Regions from separate parts of the Streptomyces sp. NPDC012935 genome, predicted to be linked through region 2. Evidence: riboswitches for the same ligand, from Rfam matches in the RefSeq annotation. Region 2 holds a riboswitch; each other region holds the start of a gene.
The links. A riboswitch is a leader RNA that binds a small molecule or an ion and turns the genes downstream of it on or off. The one in region 2 is predicted to bind cobalamin.
Positions count from the first base shown of each region.

Region 1 (7,860 bases), on a different contig from region 2:
TCGCACCCGCGGCCGCTGCGAACCCCTGCGCGCCGCCGGCGCCCACATCGCGGACACTCCCGCCGAGGTCTTCGCCCGGGCGCAGACGGTGGTCCTCATGCTGGCCGACGAGGCCGCCGTGGACACGGTCCTCGGGCGTGGCACCCCCGACTTCGCCGCGCACGTCGCCGGGCGCACCGTCGTCCACATGGGCACGACCGCGCCGGAGTACTCGGCCGCCCTCCAGGACGCCGTCCGGGCCGTGGGCGGGCGCTACGTCGAGGCGCCGGTCTCCGGCTCCCGCGTCCCCGCCGAACAGGGCGACCTGGTGGCGATGCTGGCCGGCGACGACGACGCCGTCTCGGCCGTACGCCCCGTCCTCGCGCCCATGTGCCGCGAGACGTTCGACTGCGGCGGGGTGCCGGACGCCCTGCTGATGAAGTTCTCGGTCAACCTGTTCCTGATCACCCTCGTCACGGGCCTGACCGAGGCGTTCCACTTCGCCGACCGGCATGGGCTCGACCAACGCCTGCTCCGCGACGTCCTGGACGCGGGACCCATGGCCAGCGCCGTCTCCCGGGTCAAGGGTCCCAAGCTGCTGGCCCGGGACTTCACGGTCCAGGCCGGGGCCGCGGACGTTCTCAAGAACAACCGGCTGATCGCCGAGGCCGCCCGCGAGGCCCAAGTGGCGTCTCCGCTCCTCGACGTCTGCCACACCCTGTACGGCGAGACCGTCGCCCAGGGCCACGGCGGCGAGGACATGGTGGCCGTACTGCGTGCACTGGAGGCCCGCACGGACGGCTCCCGCGTCCCCGGCCCGCCGGACAACAGCGGTGCGCAAGCCCCGTCGCGCACAAGTCCACGTCATGAACGGGGACTTGAGCCGTCCTGAACGGCGACTCGGAACCGGGGCCGTCCCCGGGGGTGCCGTTCCCGCGGCCGTGGCAGCTGCGGCGCCGTCAATGACCGGTGACCGTTTAAGGTCATCCGATGACGAGTAGCAGCGGGTCGCGGGCTCCGGTCCTCGACAGCACCCCTCCGACGGCAGCGCCCAGCGACTGGCAGGCCCGTCTGCGCCGGTTCGGATACGTCGGGGGCCCTCGGACCGACACCCGCGAACGTCTCGTTCCGCCCTTTCCCGAGCCCTCGACCCGTCTTTGGGAGCACTTGGGCCTCCGCCCGTCACGGGCGCGGCGCGCCGCCCAGGTGATGGACTGGACGGGACCGGTACTCGTCGCCGTCCTGGCCGCGGCGATCCGCTTCTGGAACCTCGGCCGTCCGCGGGACGTCGTCTTCGACGAGACCTACTACGCCAAGGACGCCTGGTCCCTGCTGCAGTTCGGCTACGAGGGCACGTGGCCGGACCGCAAGATCGCCGACCCGCAGATCCTCGCGGACCCCCAGGTGATCCCGCTTTCCGACACCGGCGCCTTCGTCGCACACCCGCCGATGGGCAAATGGGTGATAGCCGTCGGCGAGTGGATGTTCGGCCTGGACCCGTTCGGTTGGCGCTTCATGACGGCGGTCCTGGGCGCGCTGTCGGTGCTGATGCTGTGCCGGACAGGACGCCGCCTGTTCCGCTCCACGGCGCTGGGCTGCCTGGCCGGCGCGCTGCTGGCCGTGGACGGTCTGCACTACGTGATGAGCCGTACGGCGCTGCTGGACCTGGTCGTCATGTTCTTCGTGCTGGCGGCCTTCGGAAGTCTGCTGATCGACCGGGACCACGCCCGGGCCCGGCTCGCGGCCGCCCTTCCCGTCGGCCCGGACGGCCGTGGCCGCCCGGACGGGCACACCGGCGACCACGCCGGGACGGGCGTACGTCCATGGCGGCTCATGGCCGGGGCCTTCCTGGGACTCGCGGCCGCGACCAAATGGAACGGCCTGTACTTCCTGGCCTTCTTCATGCTGCTGACCCTGCTGTGGGACGTCGGCGCCCGCCGCGTGGCAGGGGCGCGGCACCCTTACCGGGCGGTCCTGCGCAAGGACCTCGGATGGTCGGTGCTCTCCGTCGTTCCGGTCGCCGTGGTGACGTATGTGGCCACGTGGACCGGCTGGTTCCGCTCCGACACCGGCTACGCACGCCACTGGGCCGACGGCCATGGCGGCACCTGGTCATGGATCCCGGCTCCGCTGCGCAGCCTGTGGCACTACGAATACGGGGTCTACCAGTTCAACGTGGGACTGCACAGCTTCCACAAGTACGAGTCCAACCCGTGGAGTTGGCTGGTCCTCGGCCGCCCCGTGCTGTTCGACTACGAGTCCCCGAAGCCCGGAACGGACGGCTGCCGCACAACGGTCGACTGCTCGCAGACGGTCCTCGCCCTGGGGACGCCCCTGCTGTGGTGGACGGCGTGCCTCGCCCTGGCGTACCTGCTCTACCGGTGGGCCCTGCGCCGCGACTGGCGTGCCGGCGCCATCCTGTGCGCGGTGGGCGCCGGTTACCTGCCCTGGTTCCTGTACCAGGACCGCACGACCTTCTCCTTCTACGCGGTCGTCTTCGTGCCGTACCTGTGTCTGGCCGTGGCCATGATGATCGGGGCGCTGCTGGGTCCGCCGGGGGCGGGCGAGACGCGCCGTACCGGGGGTGCGGTCGCGGCGGGCGCACTGGTCCTGCTCATCGCCTGGAACTTCATCTACTTCTTCCCGATCTACAGCGGGCAGACGATCCCGTACGCCGACTGGCACGCCAGGATGTGGCTCGACACCTGGATATGAGTCCGACGGGGCCCGGCTACCGGGTCTTCGAGGATCGTCCCTCGCAGAGCGCCGTCCGGACGGCCGCCTTGATGTCGTCGCTCTGTGCGTCCGGCCCACCCGGGCCGAGGTTCACCATGACCGTCGCCTGCCGGCCGTCGACCGTGGCGCCGCCCGCCGTCTCGTACCCGGGAATGTCACCGGTGTGCCCCCAGTAGCGGCCACCACAGGGCAGTGGCCTGCTCTCCAGGCCATCTCCCGCAGTTGCGCCGGGCGCAGCAGTTCGCCGCGCAGGAGAGCGGCGAGGAAGCGGTTGACGTCGCTGCCGCTGGAGATCAACTCGCCGGACGGGCCCGCGACCGAGGGGTTGATCGCGGTGATGTCCCTGAGCGGCGCGTCCACGCCGGGCCGTACGTACCCGCGCGGGTGCGGTCCGGGGATCGCCGAGGCGTCACCCGGCACGTACGTCTCGCGCAGACCGAGCGGCGTGATGACGCGCCGGCGGATCTCCTCGCCGTACGTACGGCCGGTCACCCCAGGACGAGGAGTCAGGGTTGCCGGGCCAGGGCCCGGGCGATCGGCACGCGTTGGCGCTCGCTCCCGGAGAGCCGGCCGAAGGGGCGGCCGGCCAGGTCGGCGCCGTCCACGGCGGTGAGCGCCGACTCGATCAGCGCGGCGTCCTCGGAGGTGTCGCCGTCGAGCAGCCGCGTGTGCGGAGTACGGCCCGCGGCGACGATCGCACGGTCCGTCAGGTCGAAGTCCGCGCCGGGCTCCTGCGGTGGTGCAGGAGCCGAGCCCGCGGGCTCCTGCACCACAGCGGCCACCGTGCGGGCCACCTGCCGCACGGGCAGTGACCTGGCGTCGGTGCCGTCGACACGGACCTCGCCGCCGGCGGGGCGCAGGTCGCGGTAGACGGCGCGCAACAGGCTGGACTCGCCGCTGCCGTTGAGGCCCACGAGGCGGATCACCTCGCCCGGGCGGGCGATGAGGGAGACGTCCTCCACCAGGTGGTGCGCACCGCCGGTGAGCGTGACGCCGGCCTCAGGGCCGGGGAGGGAGCGCCGACGCGCCCTCCCCGGCAGATCACTCCCGATCGCTGCCGGTCTCAGGACGCGGAGAGTTCCGCACGGACCGTGCGGGCGGCGGTGACCAGGTTCTCCAGTGAGGCGCGGGTCTCGGGCCAGCCGCGGGTCTTCAGGCCGCAGTCGGGGTTGACCCAGAGGCGTTCGGCGGGGATGGCCTTGAGGCCGGTGCGCAGCAGGGACGCCGCCTCCTGGGCGCTGGGGACGCGTGGGGAGTGGATGTCGTACACGCCGGGGCCGGCCTCGCGCGGGTAGCCGTGGGCGGCGAGTTCGCGGGCGACCTGCATGTGTGAGCGGGCGGCCTCCAGGCTGATGACGTCGGCGTCCAGGTCGTCGATGGCCTGGACGATGTCGCCGAACTCGGCGTAGCACATGTGGGTGTGGATCTGGGTGTCCGGACGCACACCGCTCGTGCTGAGCCTGAACGCCTCCGTCGCCCAGGCCAGGTAGGCCGGACGGTCGGCGCAGCGCAGCGGCAGGGTCTCGCGCAGAGCGGGTTCGTCGACCTGGATGACCGAAGTCCCGGCTGCCTCCAGGTCGCCCACCTCGTCGCGCAGGGCGAGGGCGACCTGGCGGGCGGTGTCACCGAGAGGCTGATCGTCGCGGACGAAGGACCAGGCGAGCATGGTGACCGGGCCGGTGAGCATGCCCTTGACGGGGCGGTCGGTGAGGGACTGGGCGTACTGCGTCCAGCGCACCGTCATCGGTTCGGGGCGGGAGATGTCGCCGGCCAGGATCGGCGGACGGACGTACCGCGTGCCGTAGGACTGCACCCAGCCGTGCTGGGTGGCGAGGTAGCCGGTGAGCTGCTCGGCGAAGTACTGGACCATGTCGTTGCGTTCGGCCTCGCCGTGCACCAGGACGTCGATCCCGGTCTTCTCCTGGAAGGAGATGACCTCCTGGATCTCGGCCTTGATGCGCTCCTCGTACCCTGCGGCGCCGATGCGCCCGCCGCGCAGGTCGGCGCGTGCGGCGCGCAGTTCGCCGGTCTGCGGGAAGGAGCCGATGGTGGTCGTCGGCAGCAGGGGCATGCCGAGGTGGGCGCGCTGGGCGGCGGCGCGTTCGGAGTACGGCTGGGAGCGGCGGGCGTCGGCCTCGGTGACGGCGGCGGCGCGGGCGCGGACGGCCGGGTCACGGGTGATCGGCGAGCCGGCGCGGGACGCCAGGTCGGCCCGGTTGGCGGCGAGTTCGGCGGCGACGGCGTGCGTGCCCTGGGCGAGGCCCTTGGCGAGCGTGACGATCTCGGCGGTCTTCTGTTTCGCGAATGCCAGCCAGCGCAGGACCTGCGGCTCGATGTCCCGCTCCAGGCCCGTGTCCAGGGGCACATGGAGCAGGGAGCAGGAGGCGGCCACGTCGACCCGGTCGGCCAGCCCGAGCAGGGTGCCCAGGGTGGACAGGGACTTCTCCAGGTCGTTGACCCAGATGTTGCGGCCGTTGACCACACCGGCGACCAACCGCTTGCCGGGCAGCCCGCCGACCGCGGCGAGTGCGTCCAGGTTCGCTGCGGCGGACCCGGTGAAGTCCAGCGCCAGCCCTTCGACCGGGGCCTTCGCCAATACCGGCAGGGCGTCGCCGACCCGGTCGAAGTACGAGGCGACCAGCAGCTTCGGGCGGTCGGTGAGGGCACCGAGGTCGCGGTAGGCCCGCTCGGCGGCATTCAGCTCGGCCGGGGTGCGGTCCTGGACAAGGGCGGGCTCGTCCAGCTGCACCCACTCGGCGCCGGCCGCGCGCAGGTCGGCGAGGACCTCGGCGTACACCGGCAGCAGGCGGTCCAGGAGCGTGAGCGGCTCGAAGTCCGCGGCGACCCCGGGGGCGGGCTTGGCGAGCAGCAGATACGTGACCGGGCCGACCAGGACTGGGCGGGCGGTGAGACCGAGCGCGAGGGCCTCCTTCAGCTCGGCGACCTGCTTGGTCGAGTCGGCCGTGAAGACGGTGTCAGGGCCCAGCTCCGGCACCAGGTAGTGGTAGTTCGTGTCGAACCACTTCGTCATCTCCAGCGGCGCCACGTCCTGCGTGCCGCGCGCCATGGCGAAGTAGCCGTCGAGGGTGCCGGCCGTGACGGAGTGCCGGTGGCGCTCGGGGATCGCGCCGACCATGACGGTGGTGTCCAGGACGTGGTCGTAGTACGAGAAATCACCGGTGGGCACCTCGTGGATGCCGGCGTCGGCCAGCTGCCGCCAGTTGGCGGCGCGCACGTCGGCGGCCGTGGTGCGCAGGGCGCCAGCGGTGACACGGCCCTTCCAGTAGCCCTCGACCGCCTTCTTCAGTTCCCGGTTCGCGCCCTGGCGGGGGTAGCCGTACACGGTGGCCCGTGCTGCCGCGGCTGCGGACTTCGTGGTCACGGAGATCTCCTTCGCGAGATGAATCCCTGAGATCCCGGCGACGGGACGAGAGCGCGAAGGGGTGACGAACCGGACGGTCGGAGCGTGCGCGGCTGGGCACGGTCGTCCGCCTGGTATGTACGCCGACCCGCCCTCGAGGTCACCGGGATGTCCGCGCACGGGTCGTCCGCGCGCGGGCAGTTGGCAGGTCTTCGGACTCGCGGGCACGTCCTCCTGACCGGAGGACACCTACTGGCCGTCGCTTCCCAGGCCCTCTTCGTCGGGCCCAGTGCGGATGACGGCGGTCGTTCCCACTCACCGCTGCGGGGCAGTCCCGGATTCTCACCGGGTTCCCTCTTGCGACGCATCCCACCTGGCGGGCGGGGCGAACCAGCTGCACCGGCCAGCCTACGGGGTGGCACCTCGCAGGGCAGCGCGGCATCCGTCATCCGGATGGTGAAATGGGACACCCGCGACGACGCCCCGGCTGCTGGCCGAGGTGTACGGAGTGGAGCCGAGGTCGCCCTCCATCCGCGCACGGGCGCACCCGAGATGACCTTCCCCGGGGAGCCGCAGGCGGTCGCCGCGACCAGGACGGGCCACTCGGCAGGCTCTGAGTGCCCGGCGCGTTGCGAGGGCGGGAGCGCCACAGAGCGGGAAGCGCCTGACAGCGCCTCCCGCCCTTCCCCTGTGTCAGCCGCGCGGGAACCCTCACTCCCGGCGGCGACGCGGACCCCTCAGCCCGCGTCGTACCAGGCCCTCAGTCCTGGTCGTAGATGTGGAACCCGCGGCCGGTCTTGCGGCCGAGCAATCCCGCCTCCACCATCCGCTGGAGCAGCGGGGGAGGGGCGTAGAGGGGCTCCCTGAACTCGTCGTAGAGCGACCCGGCGATCGAGGCGACGGTGTCGAGGCCGATCAGGTCCGCGAGCCTGAGCGGGCCCATGGGGTGGGCGCAGCCCAGCTCCATGCCCGTGTCGATGTCGGCGGCTGTGGCGAAGCCGGACTCGGCCATCCGGACCGCCGACAGCAGGTACGGGATGAGCAGGGCGTTGACGACGAAGCCGGCCCGGTCCTGGGAGTGGATCACCGTCCTGCCCAGCGTCCTGGTGGCGAATTCCCGTACTGCGGCAAGCGTCTGAGGCGCCGTGTGCAGCGAGGTCACGATCTCCACCAGCGGCAGCACCGGCACCGGGTTGAAGAAGTGCAGGCCCACCACCCGGTCCGCCCGGCCGGTCGCCATGCCCAGCCGCATGACGGGGAGTGAGGAGGTGTTGGTCGCCAGCACCGCCTCCGGATCCTCGACGATCTTGTCGAGCGCGGCGAAGACCTCGGTCTTGGCGGCCGGGTTCTCGATGACGGCCTCGACGACGAGCTGCCGGTCGGCGAGATCGTCCAGGCTGCCGCTGAAGGCCGTGCGGTCGAGCGCGTCTCGCGCTGCGGCCTCCTCCAGCCTGCCGCGGCGCACCGCGCGGTCGAGTGACGCCGCCATCCGGTCCCGTGCGGCGCGGGCCGCGACCTCGTCCACTTCGCAGACCACGGTGTCGAGGCCGGCCCGTGCGCACACCTCGGCGATCCCGGCCCCCATCTGCCCGCCGCCGACCACGCCGACGCGCTGGATGCCCCCGCTCACGCCCCGGCCTCCGTCCGCTTCACGAGGTGCCGCGTGTACGCGTCCGGGGTGAAGAACAGCGGCAACTCGCCCGCCAGGGCGGTCCGTTCGAACAGGGCGCGGATCTCGTCGACGGGCGCCCACGGGTACTCGCGGCCGAGCGCGACGACCTCGT
Region 1 covers NZ_JBIBBC010000017.1:50,626-58,485, forward strand. Annotated here, with positions in the region: gene ACFY5C_RS32115 (NAD(P)-dependent oxidoreductase) at 1-871, shown strand, start outside; gene ACFY5C_RS32120 (dolichyl-phosphate-mannose--protein mannosyltransferase) at 970-2,694, shown strand; gene ACFY5C_RS32125 (serine hydrolase) at 2,806-3,207, opposite strand; partial or broken gene ACFY5C_RS32130 (ABC transporter ATP-binding protein) at 3,225-3,755, opposite strand; gene metE (5-methyltetrahydropteroyltriglutamate--homocysteine S-methyltransferase) at 3,779-6,097, opposite strand; cobalamin riboswitch at 6,276-6,471, opposite strand; gene ACFY5C_RS32140 (3-hydroxybutyryl-CoA dehydrogenase) at 6,837-7,706, opposite strand; gene aceB (malate synthase A) at 7,703-7,860, opposite strand, start outside.
Region 1: linked by a shared signal. The riboswitch ahead of metE (5-methyltetrahydropteroyltriglutamate--homocysteine S-methyltransferase) and the one ahead of ACFY5C_RS04485 (ABC transporter substrate-binding protein) in region 2 are both predicted to bind cobalamin.

Region 2 (7,860 bases):
CGCACGCTCCACGGGCGGCTCGGTGAGGTTCGGGAACTCGCTGACGCCGGTGATCGGTTCGCGCCGCTTGGCGAGCTTGCCGGTACGCGCCTGCCACGTCTCGGCCAGGTCCTGGCCCAGCTGCCCGGAGCGCAACGCGGCCGCCTGGCCGCCCGCCTGCTCGATCCGCTGGAAGAACGCCCAGCCCGCCCGGGCCAGTTCGTCGGTGAGGGTCTCCACGTACCAGGAGCCGCCCGCCGGGTCGATCACCCGGGCGAGGTGCGACTCCTCGATGAGGATGGTCGAGGTGTTGCGGGCGATGCGGCGCGCGAACGCGTCCGGCAGGCCGAGCGCGTGGTCGAAGGGCAGCACGGTCACCGCGTCGGCGCCGCCGACCCCGGCGGCCAGCGTGGCGACCGTCGTGCGCAGCATGTTCACCCAGGGGTCCCGGCGCGTCATCATCACCGGCGAGGTGACGGCATGCTGCACCTGCGCGCTGGGCGCCCCGCAGACCTCGGTCACCCGCGCCCACAGCCGACGCGCGGCCCGCAGCTTGGCGATCGTCAGGAACTGGTCGGCGGTGGCCGCGTAGCGGAACTCCAGCTGGGCGCATGCCGCTTCCGCCGTCAGCCCCGCCTCGGTGAGCTCACGCAGATACGCGACGCCGGTCGCAAGCGAGGAGCCCAGCTCCTGCGCGGCCGAGCCGCCGGCCTCGTGGTACGGCAGCGCGTCCACGGTCAGCGCCCGTAGCCCCGGGTACTCCCCGGCGCACAGCCGCGCCAGCGAGGCGACCGGCGCGAACTGCGAGGACGTGCCCGTACGGGCTTCATGGCCGAGCGGATCGGCGCCGAGATTGCCGCGCGCGGCCTCCTTGGCGACGCCCCGCTCCTCGTACTGCCGCAGCAGCTCCCGCGCGGCGGGCTCCACGTCGGCTCCGGCGTCGAGGACGACAGGGGCCAGGTCGAGGTAGACGCCCTCCAGAGCCCGGCCGAGCGACGACACCGGGAGGCCGCCCTCGCCGAGGACCAGCCAGAGCGAGGTGACGCCGTTCTCCAGATCCGCGAGCACCAGGCCGTCCGTGAGGGCCGTGTGCCGCTGCCGCAGGTCCCAGCCGCCGGCCGTGTTGCCCTCGGCGCGACCGCCACGGACGAACGGGGCGAATCCGGGCAGACCGGGATCGGGTGCGGCTTCGCGCGAGGTGTACAGGGGGCGGGTGCGCAGCCCGTCCTCCAACGCAGTGGACAGGGCGTCTTCCGCCGCCGGGCCCGAGACGTCCTTGCCCGACTTGCGCAGCACGCCTTCCACCAGGCGTTGCCATTGCTCATGGGTTGCGTCAGGGAACTCGGCGGCCAGCGAGAGCCCGTCGTCAGGCAGGACCGTCATGCTCGGATGCTAGGTCAGATCATCAAAGGAGCAGCAGAGGGCACGGCTGTGACCTTGCCCTCTTCCAAGTTGTGACGTGGGTCTCCGCGCCCTGCCGGGCCCCCGGGATGCCCGCTCGAACGCCCCCGCCGCAAGCTGGGCTTGATAGCCTCCGAGGGCCAGTCGAGCCACACCCGAGGCCAGGGAATCCGGTGCGAATCCGGAACTGACGCGCAGCGGTGAGGGGGACCGGCGGGGCACAGACGCACGCCACTGGGAGACCGGGAAGGCGCCCCGTCGGGACGAACCCGAGTCCGAAGACCTGCTGGCACTCCACGCCCGCGCGTGGAGGACGTCCGTAGGCCAGGCTCCGCGTACGAGCCCCGACAACCGAGGCACGCCTGTGTACCGTTTTGCCCTCCGTCCCGCCGCCCTGCTGCTGGCGCCCGCCCTCCTGCTCACCGCGTGCGGCGGCTCGGGAAGCGGCAGTACCGACGACACCGGGAAGTCCGCCGCCGCGGGCTACCCGCTCACCCTCGACAACTGCGGCCACCAGGTCACCCTGAAGTCGCCCCCGAAGCGGGCCGTCTCCCTCAACCAGGGCACCACGGAGATCCTGCTCTCCCTCGGCCTCGCCGACCGGGTGGCCGGCACGGCGACCTGGACCGACCCGGTCATGAAGGGACTGCAGAAGGCGAACGCCTCCGTGCCGCGGCTCGCGGACAACGCGCCCTCCTTCGAGAAGGTCCTGGACGCCGAGCCCGACTTCGTGACCTCCTCCTTCGTCTCCACCCTCGGCAAGGGCGGTGTCGCCACCCGCGAGCAGTTCGAGAAGCTGGGCGTGCCCACCTACGTCTCGCCCTCCGACTGCTCGGCGGGCAAGGACAACGGCAGCGGCGGCGACGGCTCGCGTTCCACCCCGCTCACCCTCGACACCGTGTACGGCGAGATACGCGATCTGGCCCGTGCGTTCGGCGCCGCCGAGCGCGGCGAGAAGCTGGTCGCCGAGCTGAAGGAGCGGGTGCACAAGTCCACCGCAGGGCCCGCCGCCTCCGATGTCACCCTGATGTACTGGTTCGCCAACTCCCAGTCGCCCTACCTCGCCGGCTGCTGCGGCGCGCCGGGTGCCATCACCCGCGCCGTCGGCGCCCGGAACGTCTTCTCCGACACCCACGACGAGTGGCCCCAGATCGGCTGGGAGACCGTCGCCGACCGAGACCCCGACGTCATCGTGATCGGCGACCTCACACGCAAGCAGCAGACCGCGGAGAGCGCCGAGGCCAAGATCCGCTTCCTGGAGACCGACCCCGCCACCCGCAACCTGACCGCCGTGAAGAAGAAGCGGTACGTCCTGCTCAGCGGTCAGGCGATGAACCCGTCCATCCGCACGGTCGAAGGGATCGAGAAGGTCGCCGCGGGCCTGCGCGACTTCGGGCTCGCCGGGCCCGCGGGACTCGCCAAGTGAGCGTCCGTACGCCGCTGCTGACCCTCGGCGGCCTGGCGGCGCTGCTCGCGTCGGTCGCCGTCGCCGTGACGATCGGGCCGGCCGACATCTCCACGGCGGACGTGTGGGCGTCCGTGGCCGCCCATCTGGGCCTCGGCGAGGGCACGTTGGCGCCGCTGCGCGACGGCATCGTCTGGAACCTGCGCATGCCGCGCACGCTGCTCGCCGCGGTGTGCGGGGCCGGACTCGCCGTGTGCGGGGCGGTCATGCAGTCGCTGTTGCGCAATCCGCTGGCCGATCCGTTCGTCCTCGGGGTGTCCTCCGGCGCGTCCACGGGAGCGGTCGCAGTGGTCGTGCTCGGGGTCGGCGGGGGAGTGGTGTCGCTGTCGGCGGGAGCCTTCCTCGGCGCGCTGGCCTCCTTCGCCATGGTGCTGCTGCTCAGTCACGTCCTCGGCGGCAGCACGGACCGGGTCGTGCTGTCCGGGGTCGCGGCCATGCAGCTGTTCTCCGCGCTGACCTCGTTCATCGTGCTGACCTCCGCCGACGCCGACACCACCCGTGCCGTGCTGTTCTGGCTGCTGGGCTCGCTCACCGGCGCCGACTGGGGACAGGTGCTGCTGTGCACCGCCGTACTGGCCGTCGTCCTCGCCGTCTGCCTTGGGCACGCCCGCACCCTGGACGCCTTCGCCTTCGGGGACGACGCCGCCGCCGGGCTCGGCGTCCGCGTCGCCCGCACCCGGCTGGTCCTGCTCTGCGCGACCGCGCTGCTCACCGCCGCCCTGGTCAGCTGCGCCGGCGCGATCGGCTTCGTCGGCCTGGTCCTGCCGCACGCCACCCGCGCCCTCACCGGCTCCGGTCACGCCCGCCTGCTGCCGGTCACGGCACTGACCGGAGCCGTCTTCCTGGTGTGGGTGGACACCGCCGCCCGCACCGTCCTCGACCCCCAGGAGGTCCCCGTGGGCGTCGTCACGTCCCTCATCGGCGTACCTGCCTTCGTCGCCGTGCTCTACCGGGGACGGAGGACGGCGGCATGACCAGCCTGCGCACGGACCGTGTCGTACGGCGCCTCGCCGACAAGGTCGTCGTCGACGGCGTCACCCTCACCCTGAGTCCCGGCGAGACCGTCGGCCTGCTCGGCCCCAACGGCTCCGGCAAGTCGACCCTGTTGAGACTCCTCGCCGGGGTCCTCGCCCCCTCCGCCGGGGTCGTCACCCTGGACGGGCGCCCGCTGCCCGAGGTCGGCCGCCGCGCCACCGCCCGGCGTGTAGCCACCGTCGAACAGCACGCCCACACCCAGACCGAGCTGACCGTCCGCGACGTCGTCGCCCTCGGCCGCATCCCGCACCGCCGTGCCTGGACGCCGCCGACGGCGGCCGACGGCGAGGCCGTCACCGCGGCCCTCGCCCGCACCGGGCTCACCGAGCGGGCCGCCCAGTCCTGGCACACCCTCTCCGGCGGCGAACGCCAACGCACCCAGATCGCCCGCGCCCTCGCCCAGGAACCCCGCGAGCTGCTCCTCGACGAACCCACCAACCATCTCGACATCCAGCACCAACTCGACCTGCTGGCCCTCGTCGCAAGCCTCCCGGTCACCACCGTGATCGCCCTGCACGACCTCAATCTCGCCGCGATGTACTGCGACCGCCTGCTCGTGCTGCGCGCCGGCCGCGCCGTCGCCGAGGGCACCCCGGCCGAGGTCCTGACACCGGCGCTCATCGAGCAGGTCTACGGCGTGCGCGCCGAGGTCACCGACGACCCCGGCCACCCCGTGATCCGCTTCCTGAGGCCGGCCGGCGGGCGGTGCTGACGTGCGGACACCCTCCAAACAGCCGGTACCCAGCCGGATCGTGGTGTGCCGGGACTGCTGCTGCGGGACCCCGAAGGTGCCCGGAGTCGATCACGCGCAGCAGACCGCGCGACTCGCCGAGAACGCGCCGGTGCGCATCTCCGACTGCCTCGGCGTGTGCGCACACGCCAATGTGATCGTCGTCCAGCCCTCCGCCGCGGGCCGCGCCGCGGGCGGCCGCCCCGTCTGGCTCGGCCTCGTCAACGACCCCGAAGCCACCGAGGACATCATCACCTGGGTCCGGGCCGGCGGCCCCGGCGTCGCACCCTGCCCCGACGTGCTCGACCTCTACACGTTCACCCCGCCCGGGCGCGCACGATGAGGGGGAGGGCCGCTCGGGTCACTCACCGCGCACACCGAAACGCCTCCAGCCCGAAGGCTGCCCTCCGAACGGGCCCGCCCTACTTCGTTGCCTGGAAGCCGCCGATCCTCTGCTCAAGCAACTCGGCCAGCCGCAGCGGGGTGCGGTCCTCGAGCATCGGACCGATGAGCTGCACTCCCACCGGCAGACCCTCGGGCGACCGGCCCGCTGGTACAGCGGTGGCGGGCAGACCGGGCATAGTGGCCAGACCGGCCCAGACGAGCTGGTCGAAGTACGGATACTCGACGCCGTCGATGTCGATCCGACGTTTCATCAGGTCAGGGTTGTGGTCGTGCGGGAACGCGGGAGTGGGCGTGATGGGACACACCACGGCGTCGAACTCGGCGAAGAACTGCCGCCAGCCATGGCGGTGGAGCTCGCGAAGGCTGTTCGCCTCGATCCAGTCGCGGTGGCTGAACACCATGCCGCGCAGCCGCGCCGCATCGAGACTCCGGTCGTCTGCGCTCAGTCCGGCGGCGCGGGCCCGCAACTGCTCGTACCCTTCGATGGGAAAACGTGCAACGGAGCCCGAGAACAGGAACTGCGTGTAGAGCACCGCGGCTTCGGTCAGATCGGGCAGCAGCGGACTGTCCCGCTCGACGCGGGCACCGCCGTCGACAAGCGCGTCGGCCACGCGGCCCACGCCCGTCCGCACGGCGGACCCGGTCGGAATGAGGGGATGCTCGTCCAGGACCAGGACCCGGAAGTCGCGCAGCCGTTCGTGGCGCGCGGGCGGCAGCGTCAGGTGGTACGCCAAACCGCGCGTCAGTGGGTCCGGTCCGGCCATGACGTCGAGCAGGAGCGTGAGGTCGCGAGCGGTGCGCGCCATCGGACCGACGACGGCGAGTTCGTGCTCGACCGGCAGGGCCGGCCCGGGCGGCGCGACCATGCCGCGGCTCGCCGCCAGCCCGAGTGTCGGCTTGTGCGCGTAAACGCCGCAGAAATGCGCGGGGGTGCGCAACGAACCGGCGAGGTCGGAGCCGATGGACAGCGCCCCGAATCCGCAGGCCAGGGCCGCCGCCGAGCCGCCGGAGGATCCGCCCGACGTACGACGGTGGTCCCACGGGTTGTTGGTGGTGCCGTAGATCTCGTTGAAGGTTTGCACGTCCTGCAGCCCCACGGGCACATTGGTCTTGCCGAGCACCACCGCGCCCGCGGCCTTGAGCCGCGACACCTGCACCGCGTCCTCGGCCGGCACGAAGTTCCGGTGCGGCGACATACCCCAGGTCGTGGGCAGCCCCGCAATGTCGTACGACTCCTTGACCGTCACCGGAATGCCCAGCAAGGGCCGGTCCTCCCCGCGGGCACGCGCCCGGTCGGCACCGCGCGCGGCGGCCCGTGCACGGTCGAAGTCGGGCACACAGATCGCGTTGACCGCATCGTCGTCCCGCTCAATATGGGCGATCGCCTCGTCAGTCAGTTCCGCCGAGGTCACTTCACCGGCACGCAAGGCAGCCGCGAGTTCTTCGGCCGTCGGAAAATTCCACTCCATGAAATCAGACGGTACGAGTGCCTGAGAGAGGCCACGAAACGGCGCCTCGTGCAACGGGGTTGGAAAGATCCCGGAAAGACTGGCCAACGTGCCCGAGGGCATGCCAACGTAGACGACCTTGCAAGAAACCCCAGTTCAGAGAGGTCGAGGAAGAAGAGGCCCAGGGCGATCGACAGCCTCCTGAGGGAACGGGAGCAGCAGACGCCGGGCCGATACATGCAAACAGCGAGGTGAGAGGCTCCGTGTTCACGACCCGACCGACCCTCCAGGGCACCTTTGGCATGGTGTCCTCCACCCACTGGCTCGCCTCGCAGTCGGCGATGGCCGTGCTGGAGGGCGGGGGCAACGCGTATGACGCCGCCGTGGCGGGCGCGTTCGTGCTGCATGTCGTGGAGCCGCATCTCAACGGCCCGGCCGGTGAGGTGCCGATTTTGATCGCACCGGCGGGCGGCGAGGTGCGCGTGGTGTGCGGGCAGGGCGTGGCGCCCGCCGGTGCGACCGTCGCGCACTACCGGGGGCTCGGGCTGGACCTCGTACCCGGGACCGGCCCGCTCGCCGCCGCCGTGCCCGGCGCGTTCGACGCCTGGATGCTGCTGCTGCGGGACCACGGCACCAAGACGCTCGCCGATGTGCTCAAGTACGCCATCGGCTACGCCGAACACGGGCACGCGCCCGTCGAGCGGGTCGGCGAGACGGTCGAGACCGTCCGGGAGCTGTTCGAGACGCAGTGGCCGTCGTCCGCCGAGGTGTACCTGCGGAACGGGCAGGCCCCCCGGCCCGGGGAGCTGCTGCGCAATCCCGCCCTCGCTGCCACCTGGAAGCGGCTGCTCGACGAGGTCTCCGAAGCCGGGGACCGGGTCGCGCAGATCGAGGCCGCGCGGGAGGTGTGGCGGACCGGCTTCATCGCGGAGGCCCTCGTACGGCAGGCCGGGCGCCCCACCATGGACACCAGCGGCGAGCGGCACTCCGGCACGCTCGACGCCGCCGACCTCGCCGACTGGTCCGCGACCTATGAGGCGCCGGCGACGTACGACTGGAACGGCTGGACCGTGTGCAAGGCCGGCCCCTGGAGCCAGGGCCCGGTCCTGCTCCAGCAGCTCGCGCTGCTCCCGCCCGAGCTGCCCCGGTACGGGTCCGCCGAGTACGTCCATCTGCTGATCGAGGGCTGCAAACTGGCCATGGCCGACCGGGAGGCCTGGTACGGCGACGCGGCCGACGTACCGCTCGCCGAGCTGCTGTCGGACCGGTACAACGCGGACCGGCGGGAGCTGGTCGGCGAGAAGGCCTCCCACGAGCTGCGGCCCGGCAGTCCGGGCGGCCGCGTCCCGCGACTGTGCGCGCACGCGCGCGTGGCAGCCGCCGAAGGGCCCGGCATC
Region 2 covers NZ_JBIBBC010000001.1:1,018,562-1,026,421, reverse strand. Annotated here, with positions in the region: gene ACFY5C_RS04490 (methylmalonyl-CoA mutase family protein) at 1-1,362, opposite strand, end outside; cobalamin riboswitch at 1,505-1,686, shown strand; gene ACFY5C_RS04485 (ABC transporter substrate-binding protein) at 1,745-2,806, shown strand; gene ACFY5C_RS04480 (FecCD family ABC transporter permease) at 2,803-3,819, shown strand; gene ACFY5C_RS04475 (ABC transporter ATP-binding protein) at 3,816-4,592, shown strand; gene ACFY5C_RS04470 ((2Fe-2S) ferredoxin domain-containing protein) at 4,594-4,953, shown strand; gene ACFY5C_RS04465 (amidase) at 5,033-6,484, opposite strand; gene ACFY5C_RS04460 (gamma-glutamyltransferase family protein) at 6,727-7,860, shown strand, end outside.

Region 3 (7,860 bases), on a different contig from region 2:
GTCCGGATGCCCGTCCCGTTCGATGAGGTTCAGCATCACCAGCACGTCGGCGACCAGACACTGGGCGCGCGCGTCGAGGGTGCTCCAACCGACCGAGGGCGGGATCCACAGGTTGTGCTTGCGGTACGCCTCTGGGTTGCCGGTGCACGCGCCGATGTTGTCGGCCACCCCGTTCTCGTCGATCCAGAGGAACCGCTCGGGTTGCCCGGTCTCCAGCGCGAGGGCCACCAGGTCCCCCGCCTCGGCGACGAACGGATGCAGGGGCCGCCGGGGCGAGGCGCCGTTCGCCTCGGCATGCCCGGGTGCCCGGTTCACCGTGCCGGCCATCGACAGCCAGCGCTCCACCGTCTGTACGGCGCTCGCCCCGCCCAGCGCCCGGGGCGGCTCGCGCCCGCCGTCGTGCCCGTCCTTCCCCGGCATCGGGTGCGCCTCCCGCTCATGGACGCCGACACTGTCGGGAAGCTTCCACAGGCACAGCGCCTGAAGCAGCATGACCTGCGCGTACCAGCACCGGGACTGCTGGAGCACGGTCTCCGCCTGCCGGATCAGATCGGCGCGACCGCCCTGGTGGGCCCGCGGGTGCCGGATCCGGCGGTTGGCCGCGTACTTGAAGCCCTGTGCCAGCGCGGCCTCCAGCGCGAGCGGCAGGTCGGGGGCGCCGCCGGTGGCCTTCGGGTCCAAATGGCGCAGCCACCTGGTGAGGCGTTCGAGGGCCTCGTCACGGTGCGCCTCGTCGACGGAGCCCAGCAGCATGGGGATCATCCAGGCGCGCATCACGAACTCCCGGAACAGATCGACCCGTTTCCTGCGGTACTCCTGGTTCAGCGTGCGCCGGTCCTGCTGGAGCCGGCCGATGCGCTCGGTCCTGGCCCGTGAGGGCACGCCCGCGGCCCGCGCCCGCGCCATGCGCTCGGCCCACTGCTCGTACTCACCGCGTTTCCAGGCCTTCAGCTCGCCGAGCCGGTCGTTGTACTCCTGCACGGGGTCGGTGTTCAGCCCGATCCGCCCCCGGATCACGGCGAACGCCGCGTTGCCGCCGGTGCCGAACTCCTGGGCTACGGCCAGGCGTATCGGGTAGATGGGTTCCTTCACACCGATCTGGACGAGCTGTTCGTAGAGCGGGGTGGTGTCGATCCGGTCGGAGACGCTCCGCAGGGCGGCTCCGAGTTGCCTGAGCAACCTCAGTTTGGCGTCTTCGAGGCTGCGCCGGTCACCCTTGAAACCGGCCCACGTCCTGCGCACTTCGCTCAGGATGTCGCCCATCAGCCGCGGATCGTCTTCCACGCTCTCGATCTCCACGGCGGCCGCGTAGAGATCGAGCGCCTTCGGATCGTCCGTGCGGCGTTCCGCGGCCCTGCAGAGCCGGTGGGCCAGCGTGTGCCCGCGCACCCGTGACCTGCGGAGCCGCTCCTCGACCTCCTTCGTCACCTCGGCCCGTACGCCCTCTCGGCGGGCCCTGACCCCCGCCGCCCGGCGGCGCGACAACAGCACCAGGGCCATGAGCAGTTCGCGGCTGGGCCCGGGCGGCTGGAGCACCTGCTCGACGAGCTCGCCGGCGCCCCGCTCGCCCAGCTGCCGCAGCACGCGGTAGCCGAAGTAGGCCTGGATGATGCTGTGCGGGAAACGGACCTTGCGCTCGAAGCCCTCCACCAGTCCGAGCTTGTCCGCGTTGCGCGCGATCCGGGCGAGGGCGGCGCGGCACTGGTCCATGTTGCCCCCGCGCAACCGCCTCCTCTCGTCCGGGCCGATCCGCCGGCACAGCACGTCCCAGATCTGCTGCCGGTGCCACTCGGAGAAGACGTTCCCGCGCCTGCCGTACCGGTCGAAGGCGCGTCCGCCGGTCCACAGGTGCTCGGCGCGGGCCTGTGCGCGCCGCATCGGACCGGGGTGGACGTCCGAGTCGAGCAGCTCCCCGAGGCCGACCTCCAGCTTGTCCTGGAGCAGTCCCACGCAGGCCAGGGCGGAGACCACTTCGAGGGCGTCGCGGCGTTCCTGCCGGCTCAGCGCGACGTCCCGGCGCAGCCTGCCCTGGCACAGCGCCTCGTCCCAGGTCTCCAGCAGCCACAACCGCAGCGTGCCGCGGTCGCGGCTGCGGGTGTTCATGTGCTGCGGGTCGTTGTCCGGCCGGTCGTGCTCCAGGGCGCCGTGGCGGTGCAGTTCGCGGGCGATCTGGAGGTAGACGGGCGACTCGGTCACCTCCGCCGTCTCCACGATCCAGTCCACGCGGCGTTCGTCCGTCTCCGGAACGCGTGCCTGGACGAACCGCAACGCCTCCTCCTCGCTGAGCGGTTCCAGCTCGACGATCGCGGCCGGGGTGCTCTCCAGCGGGCTGTGCGGACGGGAGGCGATGACGAGGGGCAGCTTCTCCTCGTAGGCGCGCTCGATGGCTCGCCGGATGATGTTGTCCCGGTTCTGTTCGAGGCCGTCGCCGAGGAGAGCCTCCTCCAGTCCATCGGCGATGACGACGGGTTTGTCGTCGGCGAGCAGTTGCTGCCAGACCCGCTCGGTCTTGGTGCGCGCGAGGATGCCCCGGGGTGCCTCGTCTATGAAGCGCTGCTTGGCCATGCGTTCGAAGTTCAGGTCGGTGCCGCCGTTCGCGTCCCGCAGCCGGATCGGCACCGGTACGGCGTTCTGCTCCGCCAGCAGTTCGGTGAGCCGTACCAGGACGGCGGTCTTGCCCACGCCGACACCGCCGACCAGCAGATAGGGACGGCGCGTGTCGCGCTCGCGCAGCCGTTCGGCGATGACCTGGGCGATCTCCTCCCTGCCTACGATCTCGGTGGCGTCCGGGCCGGCGGTGAGCACCAGTCGGTGGGGATCGTCCCGTGCCTTTGCGAGATAGCGCCGCTTGGTCCACCGGTACCACCAGAACAGAAAGAGGGTGGCGGCGAGCGACGCGGCGAGCACCGGGCCGAGGAAGCGCAGGACGGTCTCGAATCCGTCATTGCCCTGCCGCCACTTCTCGAAGCTGGTCGTGTTGCTCGAGATCAGGATGTACAGGCCCTCCACCACCCACGCGAGCAAGGCGAGCGCGGCCACCGTCCAGATGGCCCGGGTGACGTTGGTGTAGGTGAACCACCGGCGCCACTTCCTGGGGCGGGTGGTGCCGCCGCGAGCCTCCAGGCGGATCGTCAGCCGGTGCCAATGGGCCACGAACCCCTGCCTGACCCAGGTGCCCGCCCGTCTCGGAGCCAGCGTCGCCATCGGCGCGTTGCGCGGTCGCTTCTTGCCGGGCGGGCGACGGACGACCCTCGTCATCGTTCGTCTCCTTCCGAGGAGGACTCTCGAAACGGAGCGACCGCGGAGCGCCGACACCTATCTCCATAGAAGCACTCCCGGAACTCCCCGCAACCCGGCGGCCCTCGGCGAAAACCCTGGGCCGTCCCCGGGACCGGTCCGGCAGACTCGGGCGTATGGACATCGCGATCCGGCCGACGGATCCCGGCGAGTTCGACGCGCCCGGCGAGTTCACCACCAGGAAATACTCCAAGCGCGCGGCCGCCGCCGAGGTGGTGGTCACGCGGACCGCCAACTGCTGGGCGGGGTGACCTTCGTCCCGTCCGGCGGCCCCCTGGCGAGGCAGCCCGCACGTGCGCGCCCGTAGCGACCGCGCTCGCGCCCGCGCCCGCGCCACGGAGGGCTGCGTACGCATCGTCCTGTCGACCCAGCGAGCCATGCACGCCCGGATCTACATCACTCTCCTCACCTACGAGTTGACGCTCTGAAACCAGCGCGACACAACATCTGGGGGTGGCGTGGCGGGTGAGCACAAGATGTATGCTCATGCTCGCTGTCGCCGCAGGGGAATCCGGTGCGAATCCGGAACTGTCCCGCAACGGTGTACTTGTGCATGTCTGTTCCCAGGACCGGCATGCGCAGGAGTCAGTCCGAGGACCTGCCGACAGCGCGCCCGGCCACCCGGCCGGTGCGCCCGACGTCCGGGCCTCGCGGAATGGGCCGGTGGACGCGACGCCGTGTGCGCTCGTGTGCTGCCCCCTGCCCTCGCCGAGGCCCCCGTGCCGAGCGAGGGAGAGCCCCCACGTGACCATCGCGCCAGCAGATCCGGCCTCAGCCGTCCCGACCGTCCCTACGGACGAGGACGCCCCGGGAACCGCCTTGCTGCGGACCCTGACCGAGCTGACCGCCGACCTCCCCGACGCCGACCCCGGCCGGGTCGCCGCCGCCGCGCTGCGCGGCCGGTCCGCGTTCGCGGACGAGGCGGAGCTGCGCGAGCTGGCCACCGAAGCGGCGGCCGGCCTGATCTCCGAGGACCCCGCCTACTCGAGGCTCGCCGCCCGGCTGCTGACCCTCTCCATCGCCGCCGAGGCCGCCTCGCAGGGCGTCACGTCCTTCACCGGGTCGGTCGCGGTCGGGCACCGTGAGGGCCTCATCGCCGACCGGACCGCCGAGTTCGTGCGCCTGCACGCGGCCCGCCTCGACGCCCTGGTCGACATGGACGGCGACGACCGCTTCGGCTACTTCGGCCTGCGCACCCTGCACAGCCGGTACCTCCTGCGGCACCCCATCACCCGCAAGGTCGTCGAGACGCCCCAGCACTTCATGCTGCGCGTCGCCGCCGGTCTCGCCGAGGACGACACCGCCCGGTCGGTGGACGAAGTCGCCGCGCTCTACGGGCTCATGAGCCGCCTCGACTACCTCCCCTCCTCCCCCACCCTCTTCAACTCCGGCACCCGGCATCCCCAGATGTCGTCCTGCTACCTCCTCGACTCCCCCAAGGACGAGCTGGACTCCATCTACGACCGCTACCACCAGGTCGCCCGCCTCTCCAAGCACGCGGGCGGCATCGGTCTTTCGTACTCCCGTATCCGGTCCCGGGGTTCGCTGATCCGCGGCACCAACGGTCACTCCAACGGCATCGTGCCGTTCCTGAAGACCCTCGACGCCTCGGTCGCCGCGGTGAACCAGGGCGGCCGGCGCAAGGGTGCGGCCGCGGTGTACCTGGAGACCTGGCACTCCGACATCGAGGAGTTCCTGGAGCTGCGCGACAACACCGGTGAGGACGCCCGCCGTACGCACAACCTGAACCTCGCGCACTGGGTCCCGGACGAGTTCATGCGCCGGGTCAACGCCGACGAGCCGTGGTCGCTGTTCTCGCCGTCGGACGTGCCGGATCTCGTCGACCTGTGGGGCGACGAGTTCGACGAGGCGTACCGCAAGGCGGAGGCGGCGGGGCTCGCGAAGAAGACCATCCCCGCCCGTGATCTGTACGGCCGCATGATGCGCACCCTCGCGCAGACCGGCAACGGCTGGATGACCTTCAAGGACGCCGCCAACCGCACCGCCAACCAGACGGCCCTGCCGGGCCATGTCGTCCACTCCTCCAACCTCTGCACGGAGATCCTGGAGGTCACGGACGACGGGGAGACGGCGGTCTGCAACCTGGGGTCGGTCAACCTCGGCGCCTTCGTGAACACCATGACCGGCGACATCGACTGGGAGCGGCTCGACGCGACCGTCCGCACGGCCGTCACGTTCCTCGACCGGGTCGTCGACATCAACTTCTACCCGACCGAGCAGGCGGGCCGGTCGAACGCCAAGTGGCGGCCGGTCGGGCTCGGCGCGATGGGCCTGCAGGACGTCTTCTTCAAGCTGCGCCTGCCCTTCGACTCCGCCGAGGCGAAGGCCCTGTCCGCCCGGATCGCCGAGCGCATCATGCTCGCCGCCTACGAGGCCTCCGCCGACCTCGCCGAGCGCAACGGCCCGCTGCCGGCGTGGGAGAAGACCCGTACCGCCCGCGGTGTCCTGCACCCCGACCACTACGACGTCGAGCTGACCTGGCCGGAGCGCTGGTCGGCCCTGCGCAGCCGTATCGCCACCACCGGCATGCGCAACTCCCTTCTGCTCGCCATCGCGCCCACCGCGACCATCGCGTCGATCGCGGGTGTCTACGAGTGCATCGAGCCGCAGGTCTCCAACCTGTTCAAACGCGAGACGCTCTCCGGCGAGTTCCTCCAGGTCAACTCCTACCTGGTCAACGAGCTCAAGGAGCTCGGCGTCTGGGACGCCCGCACCCGTGAGGCGCTGCGTGAGGCGAACGGCTCGGTGCAGGAGTTCGCCTGGATCCCCGAGGACGTGCGGCGGCTGTACCGCACGGCGTGGGAGATCCCGCAGCGCGGTCTGATCGACATGGCGGCGGCGCGGACCCCGTTCCTCGACCAGGCCCAGTCCCTGAACCTGTTCCTGGAGACGCCGACCATCGGCAAGCTCTCCTCGATGTACGCGTACGCCTGGAAGTCGGGCCTGAAGACGACGTACTACCTGCGCTCGCGCCCGGCGACCCGCATCGCCCGCGCCGCCCAGGGCCGGGCCGCCCAGCCCGAGAAGACCATCCCCGTCCAGCAGGTCGCCGAGCCCGACGCCGTCGCCTGCTCCCTGGAAAACCCCGAGTCCTGCGAGGCCTGCCAGTAATGACCAGCCGTAACACCAACCTTCTCGACCCGGGCTTCGAGCTGACCCTGCGCCCCATGCGCTACCCGGACTTCTACGAGCGCTACCGGGACGCCATCAAGAACACCTGGACCGTCGAGGAGGTCGACCTCCACTCGGACGTCGCCGACCTGGCGAAGCTGTCCGAGGGCGAGCAGCACATGATCGGCCGGCTGGTCGCGTTCTTCGCGACGGGCGACTCGATCGTGGCGAACAACCTGGTGCTGACGCTGTACAAGCACATCAACTCCCCCGAGGCGCGCCTGTACCTGAGCAGGCAGCTCTTCGAGGAAGCCGTGCACGTCCAGTTCTACTTGACGCTGCTCGACACCTATCTGCCCGACCCGCAGGACCGGGCGGCGGCCTTCGACGCCGTCGAGAACATCCCGTCCATCCGCGAGAAGGCCGAGTTCTGCTTCAAGTGGATCAACGAGGTCGAGAAGCTGGAGAGCCTGCAGACCAAGGCCGACCGGCGTCGCTTCCTGCTCAACCTGATCTGCTTCGCCGCGTGCATCGAGGGCCTGTTCTTCTACGGCGCCTTCGCGTACGTCTACTGGTTCCGCAGCCGGGGCCTGCTGCACGGCCTGGCCACCGGCACCAACTGGGTGTTCCGCGACGAGACGATGCACATGAGCTTCGCGTTCGACGTCGTCGACACCGTCCGCAAGGAGGAGCCGGAGCTGTTCGACGACCAGCTCGAGCAGGAGGTCACCGACATGCTGAGGGAGGCCGTCGAGGCCGAGCTGCAGTTCGCGCGCGACCTGTGTGGTGACGGCCTCCCGGGGATGAACACCGACTCGATGCGGCAGTACCTGGAGTGTGTCGCCGATCAGCGTCTGACGCGTCTCGGCTTCGCTCCGGTGTACGGCTCCGAGAACCCCTTCTCCTTCATGGAGCTGCAGGGCGTTCAGGAGTTGACCAACTTCTTCGAGCGGCGGCCCTCGGCGTACCAGGTGGCGGTGGAGGGCACCGTCGACCTGGACGAGGACTTCTGAGCCTCGGTCTCGTCGCGTTCCTGGGCCTCCCTGATCTGACGGTCGATGCGCCGGTCGCGCACCGCGCCGATCAGTGACGGGAGGGCCAGGAGGACGAACAGCCCGAGGACGACGATCATGGCGAGCAGTGTCTGTGTCTGTTCTGCAGTCATGACACCACTGTCGCTCCGTACACTCCTTACGAACAGTGGCAGGACTGCCGTAGAACCTCGATTTACTGCCAGCGACGAGGCACACTGGCAGCATGCTGAAAAACGTCGCCGCCGTCCTCCTCGACGGTGTACATCTCTTTGAAATGGGCGTCGTCTGCGAGGTGTTCGGCATCGATCGCAGCGACGAGGGCCTGCCCACCTACGATTTCGCGGTCGTCTCGGCGGAAGGGCCGACGCTGGGCACTCACGTCGGCGGACTCACCGTC
Region 3 covers NZ_JBIBBC010000015.1:206,104-213,963, forward strand. Annotated here, with positions in the region: gene ACFY5C_RS30980 (ATP-binding protein) at 1-3,258, opposite strand, end outside; partial or broken gene ACFY5C_RS30985 (hypothetical protein) at 3,414-3,725, shown strand; cobalamin riboswitch at 3,744-3,918, shown strand; gene ACFY5C_RS30990 (ribonucleoside-diphosphate reductase subunit alpha) at 4,042-6,429, shown strand; gene ACFY5C_RS30995 (ribonucleotide-diphosphate reductase subunit beta) at 6,429-7,442, shown strand; gene ACFY5C_RS31000 (hypothetical protein) at 7,355-7,594, opposite strand; gene ACFY5C_RS31005 (GlxA family transcriptional regulator) at 7,687-7,860, shown strand, end outside.
Region 3: linked by a shared signal. The riboswitch ahead of ACFY5C_RS30990 (ribonucleoside-diphosphate reductase subunit alpha) and the one ahead of ACFY5C_RS04485 (ABC transporter substrate-binding protein) in region 2 are both predicted to bind cobalamin.

Region 4 (7,860 bases), on a different contig from region 2:
CCGCCAACAGGTCCGTGTCGGCGGTCGACAACAACAACACAGTGCTCATGCGGGCGCTCCCGGTGGAATGAAGGGCAGTCCTTGCGGCGCGCCCGACTCGATGAGCCGCCAGAGCGCGTCCGTGTCAGCGTGCTGTTCGATCAGGTCGCCGAGCCGGTCGAGCTGCTCCTCGCGCAGCGCGGCGAACGACGTGTCGGGGGCCGGCACGAAGCGGCGGCCCGCGGCGGCGGCCACCTCGCGCAGGAAGGCCCGCCGGAAACCGTCCGACTCCAGCGAGCCGTGCCAGTGCGTGCCCCAGGTCTGGCCGACCCGGCAGCCGTCGAGGAAGGCTTCCCCGCCATGGATCTCGGCGACCCCGTGGTGGATCTCGTACCCCGCGACGTGCTCGCCGAGGGCTTCTCCCACCGGCCGGGTCAGGGTCTTCTCGCGGGCGAACCGCACCCGCACGGGCAACGCACCGAGCCCCTCGACATGACCCTGCCGGCTCTCGACCTCGTCCTCGATGTGCTCGCCGAGGACCTGGAAGCCGCCGCAGATGCCGAGGACGGGCCGTCCTTCGGCGACCCTGCGCTTCAGGGCCTGTGCGAGCCCCCGCTCCCGCAGCCACTCCAGCGCGCGAACCGTCCCCCGGGTCCCCGGAAGGATGACGAGATCCGCGTCCGCCAGCTCCTCCGGCCGGTCCACGAACCGCACCACGACACCGGGTTCGGCGGCCAGGGCGTCGATGTCGGTGAAGTTGGACATCAGCGGGACGGCACAGACGGCGACCCGCAGCACGTCCTCGCCGACGGGCGGGGCGACGTTCGACTCCCGCACGGTCCCGCGCAGGGACACCCGCAGTCCGTCCTCCTCGTCGATGCCGAGGCCGTGCTGGAAGGGGAGGACGCCGTAGGTGTGCCGTCCGGTGAGGCCCAGCAGCATGTCGAGCCCCGGCTCCAGGAGGCTGACGTCCCCGCGGAACTTGTTCACCAGGAACCCGGCGACGAGCGCCTGGTCCTCGGGCGAGAGCAGGGCGATCGTCCCGAAGAAGGAGGCGAACACGCCCCCGCGGTCGATGTCACCCACCACCAGCACGGGCAGCCCGGCATTGCGGGCGATACCCATGTTGACGATGTCGGTCCGCCGCAGATTGATCTCGGCCGGCGAGCCGGCCCCCTCACAGATCACCGCGTCATACGTGCCCCGCAACTCGGCGAGACAGTCGAGCACGGTCCCGAGCAGCTGCTCCTGCCGCCCGCCGTGCAGCCTCTTCCCGGGGGACGACTCCCCAGACCCCCCGAAGAAGCCGCGTGCGCTCAGCTCACCCACCGGCTTGCCCAGCAGCACGACCTGACTGCTCTGCTCCCCACCGGGCTTGAGCAGCACGGGATTCATCAGCGCGGTCGGCTCGACCCGGCAGGCCTGTGCCTGCATGGCCTGGGCCCGTCCGATCTCGGCGCCCTCACGCGTGACGAACGAGTTGAGGGACATGTTCTGCGCCTTGAACGGCGCGACCTTCACTCCCTGCCGCACCAGCCATCGGCAGATCCCGGCGGTGACGACGCTCTTGCCGGCGTCGGATGTGGTGCCGGCGACAAGGAGACCACCGCCCGTCATGAGGTACGTCCCTTCGCGATGCGGCGCGCGACGGCACAGACGCCGAGCGCCAGCCAGCCGACGCGCTTCGACAGCCGTACGGCCCGTTCGATGTCCTGCGTGCCCACGGCCCGCCCGTCCCCGTTCAGCACGGGCCGATGCTCGACGCGTCCGCCGTACGACAGCGTCCCGCCCAGCCGCACCCCGAGCGCCCCCGCGAACGAGGCCTCCACGGGCCCGGCGTTGGGGCTCGGATGCTTGGCGGCGTCGGCGCGCCACGCTCGTACCGCCCCACGGGGGTCACCCCCGGCGACGGCGGCGAGTACGGCGGTCAGCCGGGATCCCGGCCACCCCGCCAGGTCGTCGAGCCTGGCCGAAGCCCAGCCGTACCGCCGGTACTTGGGCGACTTGTGCCCCACCATGGCGTCGAGTGTGTTCACGGCCCGGAACCCGACCAGCCCGGGAACGCCTGCCACGGCGCCCCACACCAGGGCCCCCACCACCGCGTCGGAGGTGTTCTCGGCGACGGACTCCACGACGGCCCGCGCGATCCCGTCCGCGTCCAGCGCCTGCGGATCCCGCCCGCACAGATGCGGCAGCCGGGCACGTGCGCCCTCGATGTCCCCCGCTTCGAGCGCCTGCCCGATGACCCGGGCCTCCCGGGCGAGCGAAGTCCCCCCGACGACCGCCCAGGTGGCGGCGCCGGTCAGCGCGACGGCGGTGGCGGGGGACGTACGTACGAGACGAGCTGCGGTGGCGCCGAGGGCCACGGCGCCACCGGCGCACACGGCGGTGTGCACCGCACCCCATGCGCGGTGGTCACGCCACAACACCCGTTCCACGGCGGCGGCGGTCCGCCCGAACACGGCGACCGGGTGTCCCCGGCGAGGATCGCCGAGCAGCAGATCACCGAGAAGTCCGGCGGCGGCGCCGTACGCGAAGACGCGATCGGCACGCATCGGGGTCAGCCGAGCGTCGAGTCAGACGAGGGTCCGGTTCTGCATGTCGATCGGCAGGCGAGCATCGCGTTATGTCCTCACTCAGGGTGTCCACGCCCTGGTTCGACGAGACCGGCGGTGAGAGTTCCTGGCTCCCGGGGGTGTCTACCCCGGTGACAGTGGCGGGACCGCGCCGGATTCACACCGGCTTCCTCTCCTGCCGCCGCACATGGCTCCGGCAGTCCACCACGGGGTTGGAACGGCCGTCAACTTGCCGTTGACCTGCGAAGGGAGAGTGTGCGAAGGCCCACACAGCAGTGAGGTGCGGGACGGTGATCCGTCCCGCACCTCGGGTGTTTCAGGTGATGCGCGTCGTGCGTCAGGCCACGATCAGATAGATGCCGTACGCCACTGCCGCCGCGCATGCCGCGAAGCACGCGTACGCACCCGTGACCGCGAGAGAGGCCGAGTCGCCCTGGGCCGCGGCCCGTTCGCGCCGGGACAGGCCTGCGATGCCGAGGGTGAACAGGCCCACCAGGGCCACGGTGACCACGAGGCTGACGCCGAAGACGGAGCCGAGTGCCGCCCAGTCGATCTTCATGCTTCTGCTTTCCTGAGTGTGTGAGGGGGAGTGACTGGAGTGACCGGGTGCGTCAGACCGTGGCCTTCGAAGGCTCCGGCTCCGAGGACTGGGCCGGGATGGTGGCCGTGAGTTCCTCGGTCGCCATGCCCGCGGGCGGCGGGGTCACGGCGGCCATGGCCGTGGTCACCACGCCGGCCGGCTCGTCGGACTCGTTGACGTTGGTGTGGTCGATGACCTCACGGCGGGAGATCTTCCAGATCGCGGCGCTGGAGGCGACCAGGAACACCGCGACGACGGCGGTGCCCCAGGCGCCGAAGCCCGTCACGTACTCGGCGATCGCGCCGACCAGCGCGGCGGCCGGGAGGGTCAGGCCCCAGGCGACGAACATGCGGGTCGCCGTCGACCAGCGGACCACACCGCCCTTGCGGCCGAGGCCCGCGCCCATCACCGCGCCGGAGACGGAGTGCGTGGTGGACAGGGAGAAGCCGAGGTGGGAGGAGGCCAGGATGACGGTGGCCGCGCTGGTCTGGGCGGCGAAGCCCTGCTGCGGCTGAAGGTCGGTCAGGCCCTTGCCCATGGTGCGGATGATGCGCCAGCCGCCGAGGTAGGTGCCGAGCGCGATGGCCAGGCCCGCGGAGAGGATGACCCACATGGGCGGGTCGGAGTCGGGGGCGAGGGTGCCGCCGGCGACCAGGGCGAGGGTGATGATGCCCATGGTCTTCTGCGCGTCGTTGGTGCCGTGGGCCAGGGAGACCAGGCCGGCCGAGGCGATCTGGCCGGCGCGGTAGCCCTTCTTGGCGGACTCGCCGTCGGCCTTCTTGCCGAGCGAGTAGGTCAGGCGGGTGGCCAGCAGCGCCGCGATGCCCGCGACCAGCGGGGCGGCGATCGCCGGGATCAGCACCTTGGTGACGAGCGCGTCGCCGTGGACCGCGCCGACGCCGGCCGAGGCGATGGTGGCGCCGATCAGACCGCCCATCAGCGCGTGCGAGGAGCTGGAGGGCAGGCCCACCAGCCAGGTCAGCAGGTTCCAGAGGATCGCGCCGACCAGCGCGGCGAAGATGACCTCGGGACGGATGCCGGTCTCGTCGACGAGACCTTTGGAGATCGTGTTGGCGACCTCCACGGAGAGGAAGGCGCCGACAAGGTTCAGCGCGGCGGACATGGCCACCGCGACCTTGGGCTTGAGCGCACCGGTCGAGATGGTGGTGGCCATCGCGTTGGCGGTGTCGTGGAAACCGTTCGTGAAATCGAACGCGAGTGCGGTTACCACCACAATCGCGAGGATCAGCGAGAAGTTTTCCATTTACCCAGGCAATCGTTCGAGGTCATTGGCCGGACGAACGTAAGTAACCTGAGTGAACGGAAGATGAACTGGGGTGAGCCGCACGGTGTCCGCGGGAGGGGGTTAATCGTCCGGTGGGCGAGGCCCCCGTCCCTCGGCCGTCGCGCGGCCCAGGCGCCGCAAGGTCAGTAGCCTCGGGCGAACTTCCTCAGCTGGGTCATGGACCCGTTGAAGAGATTCTGGTCACCCGGCAGGCTTCCGCTGCCGTTGTCGTACTGCCAGATGGTCCAGAACCGCCATCCGGCCGGCAGCGCCCCCGCGCTGGAGGAGTTGTAGCGCGCTATCCACAGCGCGTGATTCGAGGCGAAGGCGCGGCTGCCGCCGGTGCAGTTGTTCCACCAGTGCGTGGTGGTGTAGATCACCGGGCGACGGCCGGTCAGCCGCTTGACCTCGTTGCTGAAGGACTGGATCCAGCTGACCATCTTCGCCTTGCTCAGCCCGTAGCACTTGTGCCTGCTGTAGGGGTTGTACTCGATGTCGAGAGCGGGTGGCAGGGTCCAGCCGTCGGACCGCCAGTCGCCGCCGTTGCGCACGAAGTACGCGGCCTGCGTCCTGCCCGGCGACTTGTTCGGCAGCGCGAAGTGGTACGCGCCGCGTATCAGGCCCGCGTTGCGGGAGCCGTTGTACTGCTGGCCGAAGTAGGGGTTGCGGTAGGTGTGGGACTCGGTCGCCTTGACGTAGACGAACTTGGCGCCCTTGCTCTTCGCGCTCTGCCAGTTGACGTTCTTCTGGTGGGAAGAGACGTCATGGCCCTTGGGCTTGCCGGCCGCCGCGGCCGGTATCTCGGCGAGTGCGGTCCCGCCGAGCGTGAGCGCTGCGACGGATATCGCCAGAAGGCGGGAGCGGTGACGGGACGGTTTGCGATCACGGGCCATATTTCCCCCCGGAATGGCGGCGTGCACGACAAATCAGCCAGAGGCTACGGGAAGATCGTTGAATCCTGATCGATCCCAGGCCAAGGTGGGGGGTGGAGGGTTATGTCCAGGTATGTGCCCTGCCGGACGCCGGTCCTCCTCCCCTAAAGTGCCCCGGCCCGGCGGTGACTTGGTGCCGTGCCGCGGCCACGCCTGGCAGGATCGCCGCATGGCTGAGGAGCGGCGGGACCAGCGGGGCGCGCGGGACACGCGGGAGGGCGCACAGGAAGTGGGGGAGTCGTGGGGCCGCAGTGCGCGCCCCGAGGAGGCGGAGGCCTGGGAGGCCCTCGTGGCGACGGCCCGCCGGACCGTCTCCGACGGCCTGGTCGTCGGCACGTCCGGGAACGTCTCCGTGCGGGTCGACGACACCGTGCTGGTCACACCGTCGGGGGTGCCGTACGACCGCCTGGCGCCGGAGGATGTGACCGGGGTCGACCTGGACGGCAGGCAGGTGCTGGGCGCGCTGGTGCCGACGAGCGAGCTGCCCATGCATCTCGCCGTCTACCGGGCCACGGACGCCGGCGCCGTCGTCCACACCCACGCGGTCCACGCGACGGCCGTCTCGACCCTGGTGCCCGAGCTCCCGCTGATCCACTACATGGCCGCCGCCCTCGGCGGCCCCGTCCGAGTTGCCCCCTATGCGACGTACGGCACCCAGGAGTTGGCCGAGAACATGCTCCAGGCCCTCACCGACCGCACCGCCTGCCTCCTCCAGAACCACGGCACGATGGCCTACGGCACGACCCTGCACCAGGCCTACGACCGCACGGCCCAGCTGGAGTGGATGTCCCGCCTGTGGCTCACGGCATCCTCGGTACCGGGCCTGTCCCCGTCGCTGCTGTCGGAGGGGCAGCTGGGGGAGGTGGCGGAGCGGTTGCGGGGGTACGGGCAGCGGGGGTGACGTGGGGCTGTGACTGTGGGGGTGGGTGCGGGTGCCCAGGGCCGCACTCCGACGCCGGTCCAGGTATTTCAGCCAGTCCGGCGTTTGAGGACGAGGCCCGCCAGGGCCGAAGCGGGGGTCTGGGGGCGGCAGCCCCCAGAGGGGCACGCGCCGGCACGACGCACCCCGCAAGCCCACGGCAGTGACCCCGCAAGCCCACGGCAGTGACCCCGCAAGCCCACGGCAGTGACCCCGCATAGCCCACGGCAGTGACGTCCCACTGGCCACCGCCCCCATCCGCCCGGACACTGGATGGGTGCGCACTGTCAAAGCGACGGCCGCTGCCGTCACCGTGGCTCTGGCCGCCGGCGCCGCAAGCGTCGCCGCCGGGCGGATCGCCAGTGGCGTCGCGCTGACGGCGCCCCCCGGCAGGCCCCTGCCCACTGAGCCCCGCCTCACCGTGCACGCCACGGCCGCCGGCCAGATCGCGCTCACCCGCGACCTCGCCTCCGTGCGCCCCGGCACCTACGGGCTCTCCGGCGACGGCTCGCACGCGGTCGTCGGCCCCGTCCTCGCCGCGGCGAAGCACTCCGCCGACACCGTCGTACGCCGCCTGGAGCGCGTCACCCACGGCACCTTGGAACCGGGCGACAAGGTCTGGCTCACCCCGAACGTGTACGTCGGCAACCCCAGCGCAGCCCTCGGTCTGGAGCACGCCGACGTCGACATCCCCGGCGAACTCGGCTCCCTGCCCGCCTGGTTCGTCCCCGGCGCGCGGGACACCTGGGTCATCGCGGTGCACGGCCTCGGCACCACCCGCGAACAGGCCATGAACGTCATGGAGTTCCTCAGCGGCCGCCATTTCCCGGTTCTCGCCCTCGCCTACCGGGGCGACCTCGGTGCGCCCCGCCCGCCGGACGGCCTGAACCACCTCGGCGAGACCGAGTGGCGCGACCTGGACGCCGCGATGCGCTACGCCGTGCGGTACGGCGCCAAGCAACTCGTCCTGCTCGGCTGGTCCACCGGCGCCACGATGGCGCTGCGCGCCGCCGAGCACTCCGGGCTCCGCGACCGTGTCTCGGGTCTCGTCCTGGACTCCCCGGTCCTGAGCTGGGAGGCCACCCTGCGCGCCCTCGCGTCGGCCCGCCACACCCCGAGCGCGCTGCTGCCGCTCGCGGTCCGCGCGGCACAGGGCCGCACCGGCCTGAACGCCGACCGCGCAGGCGGCAACGGCGACCGCGACCACCTCGCCGTGCCGACCCTGATCTTCCACGGACCGGACGACCGGGTGGCCCCCTGGAGCCTCTCCCGCCGGCTGGCCGACGCCCGCCCCGACCTGGTGGCCCTCCAGACCGTCGACCACGCACCCCACGCGGCCATGTGGAACGCCGACCCGGAGTTCTACGAGGAGTCCCTGCGCCGCTTCCTGACGCCGCTCATGTGATGCCGGTGCGACGCCCTCCGGCCCGCCCCTCCCAGACCGGTCCCGGGGATTCCGTTTAACCCCGTACCAGTGGCCTGTATTCGGCCCCTCGCCTCTCGCGGGACCCCGTGCGTTGGCCATCCCCGTCGCCCCTCGTGACATTCCGTTTGGGTTTTCGGACCGTCAACCGGAAGACTGCACCCGT
Region 4 covers NZ_JBIBBC010000005.1:52,950-60,809, reverse strand. Annotated here, with positions in the region: gene cobN (cobaltochelatase subunit CobN) at 1-49, opposite strand, end outside; gene ACFY5C_RS14450 (cobyric acid synthase) at 46-1,596, opposite strand; gene ACFY5C_RS14445 (cobalamin biosynthesis protein) at 1,593-2,534, opposite strand; cobalamin riboswitch at 2,635-2,777, opposite strand; gene ACFY5C_RS14440 (hypothetical protein) at 2,893-3,114, opposite strand; gene ACFY5C_RS14435 (anion permease) at 3,167-4,399, opposite strand; gene ACFY5C_RS14430 (lysozyme) at 4,564-5,313, opposite strand; gene ACFY5C_RS14425 (class II aldolase/adducin family protein) at 5,522-6,253, shown strand; gene ACFY5C_RS14420 (alpha/beta hydrolase) at 6,549-7,676, shown strand; gene ACFY5C_RS14415 (hypothetical protein) at 7,859-7,860, shown strand, end outside.
Region 4: linked by a shared signal. The riboswitch ahead of ACFY5C_RS14445 (cobalamin biosynthesis protein) and the one ahead of ACFY5C_RS04485 (ABC transporter substrate-binding protein) in region 2 are both predicted to bind cobalamin.